Regions from separate parts of the Variovorax monticola genome, predicted to be linked through region 1. Evidence: riboswitches for the same ligand, from Rfam matches in the RefSeq annotation. Region 1 holds a riboswitch; each other region holds the start of a gene.
What was found. Region 1 has a riboswitch for cobalamin ahead of cobM (precorrin-4 C(11)-methyltransferase). Riboswitches for the same ligand answer to the same signal wherever they lie in the genome.
Positions count from the first base shown of each region.

Region 2: it holds a riboswitch for cobalamin, as region 1 does, so the genes downstream of both, ACSFA5_RS10625 (TonB-dependent receptor domain-containing protein) here and cobM (precorrin-4 C(11)-methyltransferase) in region 1, are expected to answer to the same signal.
Region 3: it holds a riboswitch for cobalamin, as region 1 does, so the genes downstream of both, ACSFA5_RS21175 (TonB-dependent receptor) here and cobM (precorrin-4 C(11)-methyltransferase) in region 1, are expected to answer to the same signal.

Region 1 is NZ_JBPJZP010000001.1:496,128-501,723, forward strand. It holds gene ACSFA5_RS02200 (fumarylacetoacetate hydrolase family protein) at 1-467, opposite strand, end outside; gene ACSFA5_RS02205 (FadR/GntR family transcriptional regulator) at 611-1,354, shown strand; gene ACSFA5_RS02210 (DODA-type extradiol aromatic ring-opening family dioxygenase) at 1,379-2,212, opposite strand; cobalamin riboswitch at 2,404-2,665, shown strand; gene cobM (precorrin-4 C(11)-methyltransferase) at 2,819-3,676, shown strand; gene ACSFA5_RS02220 (sirohydrochlorin chelatase) at 3,673-4,671, shown strand; gene ACSFA5_RS02225 (precorrin-8X methylmutase) at 4,668-5,357, shown strand; gene ACSFA5_RS02230 (cobalt-precorrin-5B (C(1))-methyltransferase) at 5,354-5,596, shown strand, end outside.
Region 2 is NZ_JBPJZP010000002.1:1,060,079-1,065,674, reverse strand. It holds gene ACSFA5_RS10625 (TonB-dependent receptor domain-containing protein) at 1-1,318, opposite strand, end outside; cobalamin riboswitch at 1,411-1,673, opposite strand; gene ACSFA5_RS10620 (ClcB-like voltage-gated chloride channel protein) at 1,732-3,450, shown strand; gene ACSFA5_RS10615 (DUF904 domain-containing protein) at 3,554-3,778, shown strand; gene ACSFA5_RS10610 (cell division protein ZapA) at 3,775-4,101, shown strand; gene ACSFA5_RS10605 (sulfite exporter TauE/SafE family protein) at 4,395-5,222, shown strand; gene ACSFA5_RS10600 (universal stress protein) at 5,322-5,596, shown strand, end outside.
Region 3 is NZ_JBPJZP010000006.1:34,600-40,195, forward strand. It holds gene ACSFA5_RS21155 (dicarboxylate/amino acid:cation symporter) at 1-429, shown strand, start outside; gene ACSFA5_RS21160 (cation:proton antiporter domain-containing protein) at 533-2,239, shown strand; gene ACSFA5_RS21165 (hypothetical protein) at 2,266-2,670, opposite strand; gene ACSFA5_RS21170 (hypothetical protein) at 2,840-3,073, shown strand; cobalamin riboswitch at 3,111-3,386, shown strand; gene ACSFA5_RS21175 (TonB-dependent receptor) at 3,516-5,596, shown strand, end outside.

The sequences.
Region 1 (5,596 bases):
TTGCGGATGCCGCGCCCGCCCTTGCCGATGACGACCGTGAGCTCGGCCTCGTAGTCGAGTTGCTTCACCACGCCCTTGTGCGGTGGGATGGTGTCGCCGGGCCCGATGACCGAGGTGAAGGGCTTGGTGAAGACCACCGGCGCCTCGGGCGCGTGCTCGCCCTCCTTGGCGCTGCTGTCGAAGCCCGACTTGCTGAACTCGGCTGCATGTTCGGCGTAGTTCTTGCCCACGCAGAAGATGTTGCGGCGCGGCTGCGCGATGGGTGCCAGCAACTTGGCACCGGCCAGCGGCTGGCCTTCGCCTTGGGCGACCAATTGGTTCTTCAGCTCGCCGAAGCGTTCGATCAGCTCGACCAGGTCGCCGGCAAAGCCCGGCACCAGGTCGGCGAGGGGCCAGAAGCGTTGCGCCTGCGTGTCGACCAGCACGGGAACGGCGCGATCGACCAGGGAAACGGATGCGAATTTCATGGGAGTGGAAGGCGTCGTCGCGACGGCAGAATAAGACAGTTGCGGGAAGCGCAATGTAGAACCAAAATGAACCATCATCAATACCAATTCCTCAAATTTAAGGACCAATTGGTACTACTAACAGCATCTACCGGGAGCAGCGAATGAGCGAGCACGAGGCCATGACGGCAGCGCCCGGAGCGTCGGCCCTGCAGCCCAAGGCCGAAGGGGCGAAGGCCCTGTCGCGCTACCTGCGCGAAGGCATTGCGAGCGGCACGCTGCAGGCGGGCGTGAAGCTGCCCGCCGAGCGCGAGCTGAGCGAGCGTTTCGGCGCCTCTCGCGGTGCGGTGCGCCGCGTGCTGTCGGGTTTTCGCGAGCGCGGGCTGATCACGCAATCGGTCGGCAGCGGCACCTTCGTGGCGGCAACCGCCACGCCGGCCTCCACGGCGGGAACGGCGGCGCTGCTGCCGGTGCCCTCGCTGCATGTCAACGTGAGCCCGGCGGAGCTGATGGTGGCGCGCCGGCTGATAGAGCCGTTGATGCCGTCGCTGATCACGCGCAACGCCACGGCGGCCGACTTCGCGGCAATGCAGCACTGCATCGAGCAATCGGAGGCGGCCGAGACCATCGAGGGCTTCGAGCACTGGGACGGCGAGTTGCACAAGGCGCTGGCGGTGGCCACGCACAACGGCTTCTTCGTGCACATCCTGGAACTGACGCAGCGCGTGCGCGACCAGGGCGAATGGGGGCGGCTCAAGGCCAAGTCGCTCACCGGGCCACGGCGCGCGCAGTACGAGCAGCAGCACCGTGCGCTGGTCGAGGCGCTGCGCGATCGCGACGAAGCCGGAGCGCAGCGCGTGCTGGTCCAGCACCTGGACCAGATCCAGCGCAACCTTTTCGGGGACTGAACGGGCCGCGCCTTCTTCGCGTTCCTACGCGGCTGCCGCGCCGAAGCGGAAGCTGGAGACGACCAGCCCGCCCATGAAGGCGTCCTCGTGGTAGACGCGCTCGCCGGCCTCGGCCTCGGCCGCGCCGACGGCCACCATCAGCGGGATCAGGTGCTCTTCGCGCGGATGCGCCACGCGTGCGGACGGCGCCGCGGCCCAGTCGAGCAACTGCGCGCTGCGCCCGGTGCTCGAACCCTTGACCACCGCGGCGTCGAGCCAGTCGTCGAAGGCCTTCGACACGCCGTGCGCCTGCGGGCCGAAGTTGCGCAGGTTGTGATAGCTCAGGCCACTGCCGACGATCAACACGTTTTCATCGCGCAGCGGCGCAATGGCGCGGCCCAGCGCCAGATGCTCCGCCGGGTCGAGCCCGCGGCGCAGCGACAGCTGCACCACCGGCACGTCGGCCTTCGGGTAGATGGCGGCCATCGGCGAGAACATGCCGTGGTCGTAGCCGCGCTCGGGGTCGATCTGCACCGGCAGGCCGGCCGCGGCAATGAGCGACTGCACGCGCTGCGCGAGTTCGGGCGAGCCGGGCGCGTCGTAACGCACGTCGTAGGTGTGCGCGGGGAAGCCGCCGTAGTCGTAGATCATGGGCGGCCGGGGGTTGCCCTGCACCGCGAAGACGGGCGCCTCCCAGTGCGCCGACACCATCAGGATGGCGGCGGGCGTGCGGCCGATCTGGCGCGGCATGTCTGCCAGCGAGGCGGCGAGCTGGTCGTAGGTGGCGCCCATTTCCTTCTTCATCCAGGGCCAGGGGCCGCCGCCGTGCGAAATGAAGTACGTGGGCAGTCGCGATGTGTTCGTGTTGTCGTGGGTCAAGTCGATGCTCCTTGAAAGCGTTGGACCGACTTTAGACATTTCCCCCAAGGAAATCGACAGGCCAGGATGCAACGAATCGGTTCCTGCCAAGAAACATTGAAGGCTCCTGGCGCCACGGCTGAGGGTCGCCGAGTTGCGCGAACGGCAGCTGCGCCCACCTTTCGTGGGCTCGGCGGCAAGTCAGCTGATACACTTTTCAGGCGTTGTCAGGTGTCCTGGCGCCCCGTGGAAACGGCGGGGTGGCCAGGGTGAAACGGGAAGTCGGTGCGCAGCGGTGATGAACACCGCGCCATGCCGACGCTGCCCCCGCAACGGTAAGCGAGTCAAAAGCAAAACCCCGGGATCCGGTCCCACGCCACTGTGTCACGAACGGCACGGGAAGGTGGTTTTTGCAGGAGAGCCGATGGCCCTCCGCTCGCAAGCCCGGAGACCGGCCTGACGACCAGCGCATGACCTTGCGGTGGGCGAGGATCGGCGGGCGACGCATGGCGTTCGGCTCGATGCATCCTCGCATCCGTCGCAGCGCATTCACGCAAGCCTCCCGATTTCTCCCTCCCGCCGGGTCTTACCGACCATCTGTCGCGCGGCGGGCGCGGAGGAACCATCATGAACGAGCGAGCCATCGCTCCAAGCAGCACTGCGCAGGCAGCGTGCACGCCGGGAACCGTGTGGTTCGTCGGCGCGGGTCCGGGCGACCCCGAACTCATCACCGTCAAGGGCCGCGGCCTGGTCGAACGCGCCGGGGCCATCCTGTTCGCGGGCTCGCTCGTGAGCGAAGCCGCCACGCGCTGGGCGCCGCCCGGCTGCGCCATTGCCGACAGCAAGGACATGACGCTCGAGCAGATGTCCGCCTGGCTCATTGCGCAGGCCGCGCGCTGCGCCACCGTGGTACGCCTGCAGACCGGCGACCCGGGTCTGTACGGCGCGCTCATCGAGCTGGTGCAGCCGCTGGATGCGGCGGGCGTGCCGATCGGCGTGGTGCCGGGCGTGTCTTCGGCCATGGCCTCGGCGGCGGCGGCGGTGGAAAGCCTCACGCTGCCCGAGGTCACGCAGACCGTGATCTTCACGCGCGTGGAAGGCCGCACACCGATGCCCGAAGGCGAATCGCTGGAGGCGCTGGCCGCGCACCACAGCACGCTGTGCATCTTCCTGAGCATCACGCTCATGGGCAAGGTCACGGCCGCGCTGGCGGCCGCCGGCTGGTCGCCCGACGCACCCGTGGTGGTGGTGCACAAGGCGAGCTGGCCGGGCGAAGAGAAGATTGTGCGCGGCACGGTCGCCACCATCCAGGCGCTGTGCCGCGAGGCGCGCATCGTGAGCCAGTCGATGATCATCGCCAGCCCCACGCTGGGCGCACGGCAGTGGACCACGCTGGCCAAATCCAAACTCTACGACGCGAGCTTCACGCACCGCTTCCGGCGCGCGAGCGTTCCCGTCGAAACCCTCCTTCAGGACACCCCATGAGCACCGAAACCGTTCTTCTGGTGGGCCACGGCTCGCGCGAAAAATCCGGCAACGACGAGATCGAGGCCTTTGCGGCGCAGTGGCGCGAGCGCCAGCCGGGCTGGCGCATCGAGGTCTGCTTCATCGAGTTCTCCGAAGTCACGATGAGCGAGGGGCTGCGCCGCGCGGCCGAGGGCGCGCCGCGCGTGGTCGTGGTGCCGCTCATCCTGAATGCGGCGGGCCACGTGAAGATGGACATTCCGCAGGCCATCGACGGCGCGCGGCTGAAGTTCCCGATGGTGCAGTTCCTGTATGCGCCGCACCTCACGGCCTGCGACCCGATCCTGGCCATCTTGCGGCGGCGCCTGAAGGGCGCGATGCAGGCGCTGGACATGCCCGACCCCACCACCACCGGCGTGGTCATTCTGGGCCGCGGCTCTTCGGACCGACAGGCCAACGGCGACATGGCGAAGATGGCGCGCTGGCTGCTGGAGGAAACCGACCACGAGCTGGTGGACCTGGCCTTCACCGGCATCACCTACCCGCGCCTGGAGAAGGCCGTGCAGCGCCAGAGCCTGCAGGGCATGAAGCAGGTGGTGGTGCTGCCGTACTACCTGTTCAACGGCACGCTGGTCGAACGCATCGCGCGCCAGGTCGAGAACCTGAAGGCGCAGTACCCGACGATCCGCTTCGTCTCGACCCGGTACTTCGGCTTCGAGCCCGAGATCTTCGGGCTGCTGGAGCAACGCGTGAACGACCTGCGCCGCGGCGCGCCGATCGCGCTCATGCCTTGCGACGGCTGCAAGTTCCGCGACTTCGCGGTGGAACACGGCCTGGGCGGCCACCACCATGACGATGCGGTGCCCCACAGCCATGGCGACGACCCTGCGCACGCGCATCCCCACCCGCACGCGCATCCGCACGATCACGACCACGCACACGACCACGCACATGACCACGCACATGACCACGCACATGACCATGCGCATGACGACGCGGCGCCGGCACCGCGATGAACCCGACGCCTTCCATGGCGGCCAACGTCGTCACCGAGCAGCTCACCGCGGCGGGCCGCGCCATCGAGCATGACTCCTTCGCGGTGATCGACCGCGAGGTGACCTCGCACCCCTACACCGCCGACCAGTGGCCCGTGGTGCGCCGCATGATCCATGCGAACGCCGACTTCGACTTCAACGGCCTGACCGACTTCCACCCCGACGCGATCGACGCCGCCATTGCCGCCGTCCGTTCGCGCGAGAGCCGCGTGGTAGCCGACGTGGAGATGATCTGCGTGGGCCTCTCGGCCCCGCGCCTGGCCCACTTCGGCATGGGCACGCACCAGTTCATCAGCGACGAGGACGTGATCGCGCAGGCGAAGGCCGAAGGCACCACGCGCGCCGTGCAGGCCATGCGCAAGGCGCACCGCCTGGGCCTGGTCGACGGCGCGATTGTCGGCATCGGCAATGCACCGACCGCGCTGATCGAGATCGTGCGGCTGATCCACGAAGAAGGCGCGCGCCCCGCGCTGGTGGTCGGCATGCCGGTCGGCTTCGTCTCGGCGGCCGAGTCGAAGGACCTGATGGCGCTGGAGGCCGGCGTGCCCTGGATCGTGATTCGCGGGCGCAAGGGCGGTTCCACGCTGGTGGTGGCCGCGATCCACGCGCTGCTGGGCCTGGCGGAGGCGCGCGAGCACACCGCATGATGGACAAGGGCGCGCCCCGCGGCACCCGCACCGGTTTCACGACCGGTGCGTGCTCGGCCGCGGCGGCGCGCGCGGCGGTGATCGGGCTGGTCACCGGCCGGGTGCCCGAAGAGGTCGAGTGCCTGCTGCCCAACGGCGACCTGGTGCGCTTTGCCGTGCAGGACGGCCGCGTCGACGGCGCGCTCGCGCATGCGATGGTCATCAAGGACGCGGGCGACGACCCCGACTGCACCGACAAG
Region 2 (5,596 bases), on a different contig from region 1:
CGCGGAACGCAGTGCCGGCCGAGGCGGTGAAACGCAGCGCCGGGGTGATGGCGTAGCCGTAGGCCGCGCTGCCGGTGGTCTTGCCGCCGAACTCGCTGTCCCTGTCGTGGCGCACGTGCAGCTGCAGCGAATGCGGGCCTTGCACGAAGCCGTAGCCCAGCGAAACGGCGTCCTGCGCACGGTCGCGCGACAGCAGCTTCGACGAGGTGGTGGGCGCGTTTTCGAGCGCGTCTTCGCGGCGCTCGAAGGTGGCGCTCAGCAGGTGCGGGCCGAAGCGGAACTCGTTCTGGAACAGGTAGCCGCGCAGCTTGGTTTCGGTGCGGTAGAACGACGGCTGCGTCTTGTAGACGGTTTGCGAGTCGGTCACCTGCACGCGGGTGCTGTAGATGTCGTTCCACTTGGCCGACCAGGTCAGCCCGGCGGTGCGCAGCGTGTTGTTCGCCTGGTCGTTGGCGAAGGTGATGGGCAGGCGGCTGCGGTACGACACGGTGGCGTCGTAGCCGGCCGTGATGTCGCTGGTGAGCAGCGTGGCGTCCAGGCGCTGGTCGGGCGTGATCTGCAAACCCAGCTTCACGTTGCCCGAGGTGCTGCGGTAGCCGTCGCGGTCGGGGCTGGTGAAGCCGTCCTTGCTGGGCGTGCGCTTGTCGACGGGCTGCACGTTGAAGCCCTTGCTTTCTTCATGCGCCACGCCGAACGCGTAGTCGAGCAGCCCCGACTTGCCGCTCACGCCGCCTTCTATCTTGCGCAGCCCGTTGCTGCCGAAGCCGATGCCCGCGTAGGGCCGCACGCCCTCTTCGCCGCGCCGCGTGAACAGCTGGATCACGCCGCCCACGGCGTCCGAGCCGTAGACGGCTGCGGCCGGGCCGCGCAGCACTTCGATGCGGTCGATCTGCGACAGCGGAATGCCTTCCCAGCCGGCGCCGCCGGTGGACTGCGAGTCGATGCGCACGCCGTCCAGGTACACGGCCGTGAAGCGCGTTTCCGCGCCGCGGATGAACAGGCTGGTGGTGTTGCCCACGCCGCCGTTGCGCGAGATCTCGATGCCCGGCAGGCGCGCCAGCACGTCGGCCACGCCGGTCGCGCCGCTGCGCTCGATGGCCTGGCGGTCGACGATGGACACATCGCCCACCAGATCAGACAGCGCCTGCGGCGTGCGGTTGGCCGTGACCACCGTTTCGGCCAGGGCCGGGGCTTCCTGGGCATGGGCGAGGCCACCGAAGGCGGAAGCCAGCGCCATGCCCAGAGGCAGTTGCAGGCAGGCGAAACGCAGGCGGCGCACAGGCGCGCGGCCGCTGGAAAAGCAAACGTGGGAAATCATTGAATGGACCGAACGAAACGTCTATACCCCTTGCCGGCCTCCCCGCCGGCGCCATGGGCGCCATGGCTGCCCATGCGTGGATGTTCATGCATGCGGCAGCCGCCTCGTTGGCCGGTATCCGGGCTGGCAGAACGACCCCTGCCGCCTTCCCAGGCACCTGTTTCAGGGCGCCCAGTGGCTTGAATGGAAAGGGGTTGGCGCCTTGCGGCGCCGTCTGCTTGACCGTTGCGGGGGCAGCGCAGGCGGCTTGGGCCTTGTTCCGACCTGCGTGAGGTCGGTGGGGCTTCCACTCCTGCTTCCCGTTGAACCGCGGCATGTGAACCAGGCCGCAAGCACCAACGGGCCGCATTTTAGGCCCTGACGATTCTTCTCTAAGTCGAAAGTTGCGGGCCGCCGCTAACATCGGTTGCCATATGCGGCCCGCCTCGGTATTCCTGAATCTTCGTTCGGCGCTGCAGCGTCTGTTTGGTGTTTCCGGCTGGCAATCGATGCTGCTGTGGTCGATCGTGGCGGGGCTGCTCGGCACGCTGGCGACCGAACTCTTCCGCGCGGCGCTCTATCACTTCGAACACCTGGTGCTCGGCCCCGGCAACGGGCTGGTGGCCATGGCCAAAGGCCTGCCGTGGTGGGCGCGCATCGCCTGCCCCACGCTCGGCGGGCTGGTGGCGGGGTTGCTGCTCGTCGCGGCAAAACGAATCGCGGCGCAGAGCGCCACGTCCGACTACATGGAAGCCATCGTGCTGGGCGACGGGCGCATTCCGGTGGCGCAGACGCTGGTGCGCAGCGCGTCGTCGCTGGTCAGCATCGGCAGCGGCGGCTCCATCGGGCGCGAAGGCTCGATGGTGCAGCTCGCGGCGCTGGCGGCGTCGCTGCTGGGCCGGGTGTTCCGCTTTCCGGTCGAGCGGCTGCGGCTGCTGGTGGCCTGCGGCGCGGCGGCGGGCCTGACCGCCGCCTACAACGCGCCCATCGCGGGCGCCTTCTTCGTCGCCGAAATCGTGCTGGGCTCCATCGCGATGGAAAGCGTGGGGCCGATCATCATCGCCTCGGTGGTCGCCAACGTCGCCATGCGCGCGCTGCCCGGCTACCAGCCGCCCTACCGGATGCCGGCGTTCCCGGAGATCCACGGCACCGAGGTCGCGCTGTTCTGCGTGCTCGGCGTGCTGCTGGGCTTTGCGGCGGTCGGCTTCCTGCGCGCGCTGCAGGGCAGCCGGGCGCTGTTCTCTCGGCTGCCGCTGGCGCTGCCGTGGCGGCTGGCGCTGGGCGGCTTGGCGATGGGCGCGATTTCGGTGCCCGTGCCCGAGGTGTGGGGCAACGGCTACAGCGTGGTCAACGCGGTGCTGCACACGCCGTGGCCGTGGACTTTCATCGCGCTGGTGCTGCTCGCCAAGACAGCCGCGACGCTGGCCACCGCCGGCTCGGGCGCGGTGGGCGGCGTGTTCACGCCGGCGCTGTTCTTCGGCTGCATGGTCGGTGCGCTGTTCGGCCAGGGGGTGCAGGCGCTGTGGCCGGCGGCCACGTCGGCGCCGTTCGCCTACGCCATCGTCGGCATGGGCGCGTTCCTGGCGGGTGCCACGCAGGCGCCGCTGATGGCCATTTTGATGATCTTCGAGATGACGCTGAGCTACCAGGTCATGCTGCCGCTGATGGCGGCCAGCGTCATCGCGTACTTCGTGGCGCGCTCGGCCAATGCCGGCTCGATGTACGAGATCACGCTGCGGCGCAACGAACAGCGCGACACGCAGTTGCGCCTGCGCGGGCTGCACATGCGCGACCTGGTGCAGCCGGCGGAAACGGTGGTCGGCCCGCAGGCCGACCGCGAGGCCATGAGCAAGATCTTCTTGCAGCATCCGGTGAAGTACCTGTACGTCGTCGATGCGGACAACCGCTACCTCGGCGTGGTGCCGTTGTCGGCGCTGGGCACCGCACCCACCGAGACGACCGCGGGTGCGCTGCTGTCGCAAGCCATCCGGCCGATCACCGCCGACACAGGCCTGGGCGAAGCGCTTCAGCGCTTCCTGGACCACCTGGGTGAACGGCTGCCGGTGATCGAGAGCACGGACAACCCCGTGCTGCTCGGCGTGGCCGCCAAGAGCGCACTGCTGGCCACCTATGTGCGCCTGAGCGAGCCGTGAAAGGTTTGATCGGGGGCCTGCGAAGCCGCAGAATCCTGCCCACGCCGGGCACCGCGCCCAGCCTCGGCAGGACCGTTTTCCCGGGAAACTACAATCGCCAACCATGCCCGCTTCCAGCCCCATCGACCAGATCGCCGAGCGCGTCGAACGCCTGCTTGTGCGTCACGAAGAAGTGCAGCGCACCAATGCGCTGCTGCAGGAACAGGTCGATGCGCTCACACGCGAACGCGACGCCCTGAAGTCGCGGCTGGCCGCGGCCCGCACACGACTCGACGCCCTGCTGGAGCGGTTGCCGGCTGAACCACCTTCCCAAGACTCCCCCGCATGAAGCAGATTGAAGTACAGATCATGGGCCAGAGCTATCTGCTCGGCTGTCCCGACGGCGGCGAGGCGCAGTTGCGCGACGCCGTCGAACGCGTGGACGCGGCCATGTGCAAGATCCGCGATGCAGGCAAAGTCAAGGCACGCGACCGCATCGCGGTGCTGGCCTCGCTGAACCTGGCGTTCGACCTGGCCGCGCAACAGCAACCCGCCGCTCCCGCCGCCGCGACGACCGACGACGCAACGGCCACCGGCGAAGCCGGCCCCAAGGCCGCGCAGCTCATTCAAAGACTCGATCAGGCCCTGGCCGGCGATGGACATTTGCTCTGAATGAGCGCGGCGGGCGCAGAGGCGGCGTAAAATCCGCCTTGTCTGCAGACGTGTCGGGCTTAATATTTCCTTGTTCCAATGCTCTCCGGAGCCGGGCTTGGTACATCGCTTGACGGGTGTGATCATCTCGCGTCAGATGAACCCGAAGTCTTGCTGCCCTCGCCCACCTGAACCCTGGTTCAGGATGCGGGTCCGGCACACCATCTGCAGACACCTTTTCCCGCCACGGCCCCCTGCACCAGTTGCACGGGGCCGTTGCTTTTTGCCGCAGTACCTTCCTTCCTGACTTGCCCGTGAACCTCGCCGCACTGCTCGACCCCCTGCTCATCGCCGAACTCGCCGCGCTCGGCCTGGGCACCGGTTTCCTCGCGGGCCTGCTGGGCATCGGCGGCGGCATGCTGATGGTGCCGTTCATCACGATCATCATGGGCCAGCGCAGCGTGCCGGCCGACCTGGCGGTGAAGATGGCCATCGCCACCTCGATGGCCACGATCATCTTCACCTCGGTGTCGAGCGTGCGCGCGCACCACAAGCGCGGCGCGGTGCGCTGGGACATCGTGAAGCGGCTGTCGCCCGGCATCGTCATCGGCAGCCTCGTGGGCAGCCTGGGCGTGTTCGCGCTGCTCAAGGGCACGGCGCTGGCCATCTTCTTCGCTCTGTTCGTGGGCTTCTCGGCCACGCAGATGTTCCTCGACAAGAAGCCCAAGCCGACGCGGCAGATGCCGGGCACGGGCGGCCAGCTCGCGGCCGGCGGCGTCATCGGCTTCATCTCGGGCCTGGTGGGCGCGGGTGGCGGCTTCATCAGCGTGCCGTTCATGGCGTGGCGCAACGTGGCCATTCACAACGCGGTGGCGACCAGCGCGGCGCTGGGCTTTCCGATCGCGGTGGCGAACGTGCTGGGCTACGTCATTGCAGGCCATTCGGTCGCGGGCTTGCCGGCCGGCTCCTTCGGCTACATCTGGCTGCCCGCGCTGGCGGTGATTGCCGCGTGCAGCGTGTTCACCGCACCGCTGGGCGCCAAGGCAGCGCACAGCCTGCCGGTGAAGAAGCTCAAGCGCGTGTTCGCGACCATCCTGTACCTGCTGGCGGCGTACATGCTCTGGAAGGGCCTGCACGGTTGATGCGGGCCTGAACCGGCACGCCCCGCAGCGGCCTCCAAGGCCCTTCGGCAGAAGGTGCGACTCGTTGCGGCCCCACGGGGCGCGCCGTATAACGAACGCATGAAAATCCTCATCGCCGTCGACGGCAGCGCCTTCACGCAGAAGGCCCTGGCCTACCTCTTCACCCACCGCGCCATGTTCGTGGACGGTCACGAACTCGTGGTGGTGCACGTGTGCACCGGCATCTCGGGCAATGTCACGCGACACCTCAGCAAGGACCTGGTCACCAGCTACTACGCCGAGGAAAGCGCCAAGGTGCTCGACCCGGTGAAGGCGCTCCTGGCCGAGAAGGGCGTGGGCAACTACACCGTCGATTCGCGCCACGGCCATGTGGC
Region 3 (5,596 bases), on a different contig from region 1:
GGCTACTCGTTCAACCTGGACGGCACCTCGATCTACCTGACGATGGCGGCGGTGTTCATCGCACAGGCCACCAACACGCCCATGACGCTGGTGCAGGAGATCACGCTGCTGGCGGTGCTGCTGCTCACCTCGAAGGGCGCGGCGGGTGTCACGGGCAGCGGCTTCATCGTGCTGGCGGCCACGCTGTCGGCGGTGGGGCATGTGCCGGTGGCAGGCTTGGCGCTCATCCTGGGCATCGACCGCTTCATGTCGGAGGCACGCGCGCTGACCAACCTGATCGGCAACGGCGTGGCCACCCTGGTGGTCGCCAAGTGGACCAACGAGCTCGACGAGAAGCGTCTGCACGCGGCGCTCAACAACGAGACATGGGTCGAAGCGCAGGACCCCGAGGCGATCGAAGCGGCTCGGACCAGCAAGATGTCCGGCTGAGACGGAAGGTCGTCAAAAACAAGACGTAGCACAACAACCGGCAGCGTCGACAAGATGGCCGGCTGACACGAAGGGACAGACATCGTTCCTGCAGAATGCAGCGATGCCCCACAGTGTTTCCCTCATCAACACGATCGCGGCCGGCCTCGGGCTGGCGCTCGTGTTCGGGTTCCTGGCGGCCAGGCTGCGGCTGCCCGCGCTCGTCGGCTACCTGCTCGCCGGCGTCATCATCGGCCCCTTCACACCCGGCTTCGTGGCCGACGCGAGCATTGCGGCGCAACTGGCCGAAATCGGCGTGATGCTGCTCATGTTCGGCGTGGGCCTGCATTTTTCGCTGGACGACTTGCTCGCCGTGCGCAAGATCGCGCTGCCCGGCGCGCTCGCGCAAATTGCCGTGGCCACGCTGCTGGGCGGGGGGCTCGCTCTGTGGTGGGGCTGGAGCTGGGGCCAGGCGCTGGTGTTCGGGCTCGCGCTGTCCGTGGCCAGCACCGTCGTGCTGCTGCGCGCCCTCGAAAGCCTGGGCATTCTCGATTCGTTCACCGGCCGCATCGCCATCGGCTGGCTCGTCGTCGAAGACCTGGCCATGGTGCTGGTGCTGGTGCTCATGCCGCCGCTGGCTGGCACCCTGGGCGGGCAGAGCACCCAGTCCGGCCCGGCCGATCCGCTGTGGCAAACCCTGGGCCTCACCTTGCTGCAGGTCGGTGGCTTCGTGGCGCTGATGCTCGTCGTCGGGCGGCGCGTGTTCCCGTGGATTCTTTGGCAGGTCACGCGCACCGGCTCGCGCGAGCTGTTCACGCTGTGCGTGGTGGCCGCCGCGGTGAGCATCGCCTTTGCGTCGGCGGCGCTGTTCGGCGTGTCGTTCGCGCTGGGCGCCTTCTTCGCGGGCATGGTGATGCGCGAGTCCGAATTCAGCCACCGCGCCGCGCAGGAGTCGCTGCCCCTGCGCGACGCTTTCGCCGTGCTGTTCTTCGTGTCGGTCGGCATGCTGTTCGACCCCTCGGTGCTCATCGAGCGGCCCCTGCAGGTGCTGGCGGTGGTGCTGGTCATCGTGCTGGGCAAGTCGATTGCGGCTTGCGCGCTGGTGCTGGTGTTTCGCTACCCGCTGGGCACGGCGCTCACGGTCAGTGCCAGCCTGGCGCAGATCGGCGAGTTCTCCTTCATCCTGGCCGGTCTGGGCGTGTCGCTGGGGCTGCTGCCTGTGGAAGGGCAGAGCCTGGTGCTGGCGGGTGCGCTCATTTCGATTGCCACCAATCCGCTGTGGTTCAGCCTGATCGTGCCCCTGCAGAAATGGCTGCACGCCCATTCGTCGTTCGCCCGCGGCCTGGCGTCGCGCGACGACCCGCTGGCCGAGCTGCCCGTGACCACCGAGGCCAAATACCTGTCACGGCAGGTGGTGCTGGTGGGCTACGGCCGGGTGGGGCGGCGCATTGCGCAGGAACTCGACGCGCACGACATTCCCTACGTGGTGGCTGAGCAGAACCGAGAGCTGGTCGAAAAGCTGCGCGAGGCCGGCACCCCTGCCGTGTGGGGCGATGCGGCCGACCCGGCGGTGCTGATCCAGGCGCACATTGCGCGCGCCCGCGTGCTGGTGGTCGCCACGCCCGACGCCATGAACGTGCGCCAGATGATGGAAACCGCGCGCACGCTCAACCCCACCATCCAGACCGTGATCCGCAGCCACAACGAGCAGGAGGCGCGTCTGCTCACGCAGGAAACCTCGGCCACCGTTTTCCTCGGCGAACACGAACTGGCCCAGGCCATGGCCCGCGACGTGGTTCAGCGCGCCGTGTCGATGGCCGTGCCGGCTTGACGCACTCGCCTGCCGACGCGCCGATGTCAGAGGTCTTCGATGACCAGGGCGCGGTAGCGCTGTGCCATGGCGTAAGGCACGGTGCGCACCGCCTCCATCAGCTTGTCGGCGGTTTCACGGTCGTCGGTCTTGACCAGCAAGGCCGCGTGGCCTTCCTTCGCGAGCTTGGTGTAGGCCCGCACGGTGGCGCCTTCGGTGCCGGCCGAGGGCAGCGGGTCGTCGGCAAGCTCGACGGTCGGCGTGATCTGCGACAGCACGGCTTGCGGCGGAAGCAGGAAGATGTCGTCGCTGCTCATGCCGTTGTCCACGAGCTGCTGGCCGACGCGGCTCGCGTCTTCCAGCTTCGCGAACATCACCATCGAGTAGCCCGTCGGATAGAACGCGCCGCCAAGGGTCGCCCGCATGCTCGGGTCCAGGCTGAATGATTTCATGCTGCCTCCTGCGTATGGTTTTCGAGAACAAGGACCCGCCTTGGGTCCTCGAGCAAAAACATTAGGTCGCGTCACGGGCGTGCTCTGTAGGAGAAGCCCGGGAGCTGTCAACGGTGCAAGCGCCCCAGGCATTCAACAGTCAGCACCTTTTTTCTACCTTCACACCGCCATGCCCTCGCCCAGAAACATCGCGCTCACCGTCCACGAACTGGAACCGGGCGAATACCACTGGGTGCTGATGGAAGCAGCGGACGCACTGCCCGGTGCTCCCGAGCGGGCCCATGTCTACACGCCCCTCGAAGCCGCTTCGGAGCCGTACGGCAGCTATTCGAGCGCCCTGGTGGCGGGCGTGGCCGCGATGCGGCGGCTGTTCGGACCCGACAGCACGCTCGGCTCCCTATAATTCCGCCGGTTGGGTGCGTTAACTTTTGATAATTGCACCCCACCACGGTTCGAAGGTGCCCCGGGTTCATGTCGCATGGCCCAGGGTTAAACGGGAAGCAGGTGCGCCGCGTCGTTGAAGACGCGTCAAAGCCTGCGCTGCCCCCGCAACGGTCAGCGGATCTGGAAACCCTCACGCGCGAGCCTCTTTCTTGAAGGCTCGGCAGTCACTGCGCTTCGGCGTGGGAAGGCGAGGGTTTCGGTCGTCGTGTGCTCCATTCAGCACGCGTCGGCGCTCCGCGAGCCCGGATACCGGCCTTCGCAACCGCCTTCGGACGCAGCGGGAGTGCGTGTCCGGGCCTGCCGCTTCGCGCTCGCGCGCACCGTGGCAGCCCCGTCGCCTCTCCCCTCGCGTCCTTCATCGGTCGGAAGCCTGCGGGGACGCAGGCCGGAGGAGAAGTCACATGAGTCGAGCAACACGGGCGCGAAGGCACCCGGGCATTCACGCGCGCGCGCCGCTTTATCGCAGGCGCCTTTCAGGCCTTTCCATCGGGCTGGGCCTGGCCTTCGGGCCCTGCGCGGCCTTTGCCCAGTCGGGCGAAACGGCCGGCCAGAGCCAGAGCCTGAACCCGGTACGCATCGAGGCCGACCGCCACGCCCCGCTGGCCATCGACGAGCCCACGTCCACCGGCAGCCGGCTCGGCCTCACTCCGCTGGAAACGCCGGCCAGCATCGAGGTGCTGACGGGCGACACCATCCGCGCGCGCGGCGACGTATCGGTGGTCGACGCGGCCACCCGCGCCACCGGCATCACCGGTTCCCCCGGCCCCGGCAACGGCGGCACCGCGATGGCGGCGCGCGGCTTCACCGGCCACGGCTCGGTGATGCAGCTGTTCGACGGCACGCGCCTGTATGCGGGCGCCGGCACAGTCACGTTTCCGTTCGACACCTGGTCGGTCGAGCGCATCGAGGTGCTGCGCGGCGCGGCCTCGGTGATGTACGGCGAAGGCGCCATCGGCGGCGCCATCAACGTGGTGCCCAGGAAGCCCACGCGCGGCCCGATCCAGAACGAGGCGCTGGTCACGGTGGGCTCCGACGCCACCCGCCAGGTGGCCTTCGGCAGCGGCGGGGCGATCAACGACAAACTGTCGTACCGCTTCGACATCAGCCACCGCACCACCGACGGCTTCATGCAGCGCGGCGAGGCCGAGAGCCTGGCCGTGGGCGCGGCCGTGCGGCTGGACGTGTCGCCGCAGCTGCAGTTCACGCTCTCGCACGACGAGGGCCGCCAGTCGCCGCAGCGCTACTACGGCGTGCCGCTGATCGACGGGCGCCTGAACAGCCAGACGCTGCGCCAGAACTACAACCTGGACGACGCCGAAATCAAGTACCGCGACAAATGGACCCGGCTCGACGCCCAGTGGACGCCGAACGACGCCGTGACGGTGCGCAACCAGCTCTACCGCCTGGAGAGCAAGCGCCACTGGCGCAACAGCGAGACCTACACCTTCAACGCCACCACGCGCCGCGTGACGCGCGGCGACTACCTGGAGATCGGCCACGACCAGGAGCAGATCGGCAACCGCACCGACGCCACCCTCAAGCACAGCGTGTTCGGGCTGGCCAACCAGGTGCTGGTGGGCTTCGACGTGAACCGCATCGACTTCCAGCACACCAACGACTCGCCCTACGGCGGCCGCTCGGTGGTCGACCCCTTCGCCTTCAACCCCGGCACCTACGCCTCGCCCGTGGCCTACACGCCGCGCTACAAGACCAAGACCGACACCTACGCCTTCTTCACCGAAGACAAGCTGGCCTTCAACGAACAGTGGTCGGTGGTGGGCAGCCTGCGCTGGGACCATGCCAAGGTGGCGCGCACCGACCTGCAGAACGCCGCCAACAACCTGGGCAAGACCTTCGAGTACGCCACCGGCCGCCTCGGCGTGGTGTACGCGCCCGACGCGTCGCAGTCGTTCTACGCGCAGGTGGCGCGCGCGGCCGACCCGCTGACCTCGCTCATCAGCACCTCGGCCACGCAGGTGCCCTTCGAGCTGAGCACCGGCAAGCAGGTGGAGGTCGGCTACAAGCGCCAGCTGGCCGACGCCCGCGGCGCCTGGACCGTGGCGGCCTACCGCATCGAGAAGAACAAGCTGCTCTCGCGCGACGCGAACGACCCGACAAAGACACAGCAGATCGGCAAGCAGTCGTCAGAAGGCATCGAGGCCACGCTCGACCTGGCGCTCACGTCCACGCTGCGGCTCGAAGCCAACGTGGCCAAGCTGCGCGCGCGCTACGAGGACTTCAACGAGGTCGTGAACGGCGGGCTGGTCTCGCGCGCGGGCAACACGCCCAACGGCGTGCCCGAAGAGGCCGCCAACCTGTGGCTCAGCTGGCGCTTCCAGCCGCAGTGGGAGGCCGCTCTCGGCGTGCGCTACGTCGGCGCGCGCCAGGTCGATGCGGCCAACACACGCAAGATCGGCTCTTACACCGTGGCCGACGCCTCGGTGAGCTGGCAGGCGAACCCGACGCTCAAGCTGGCGCTGCG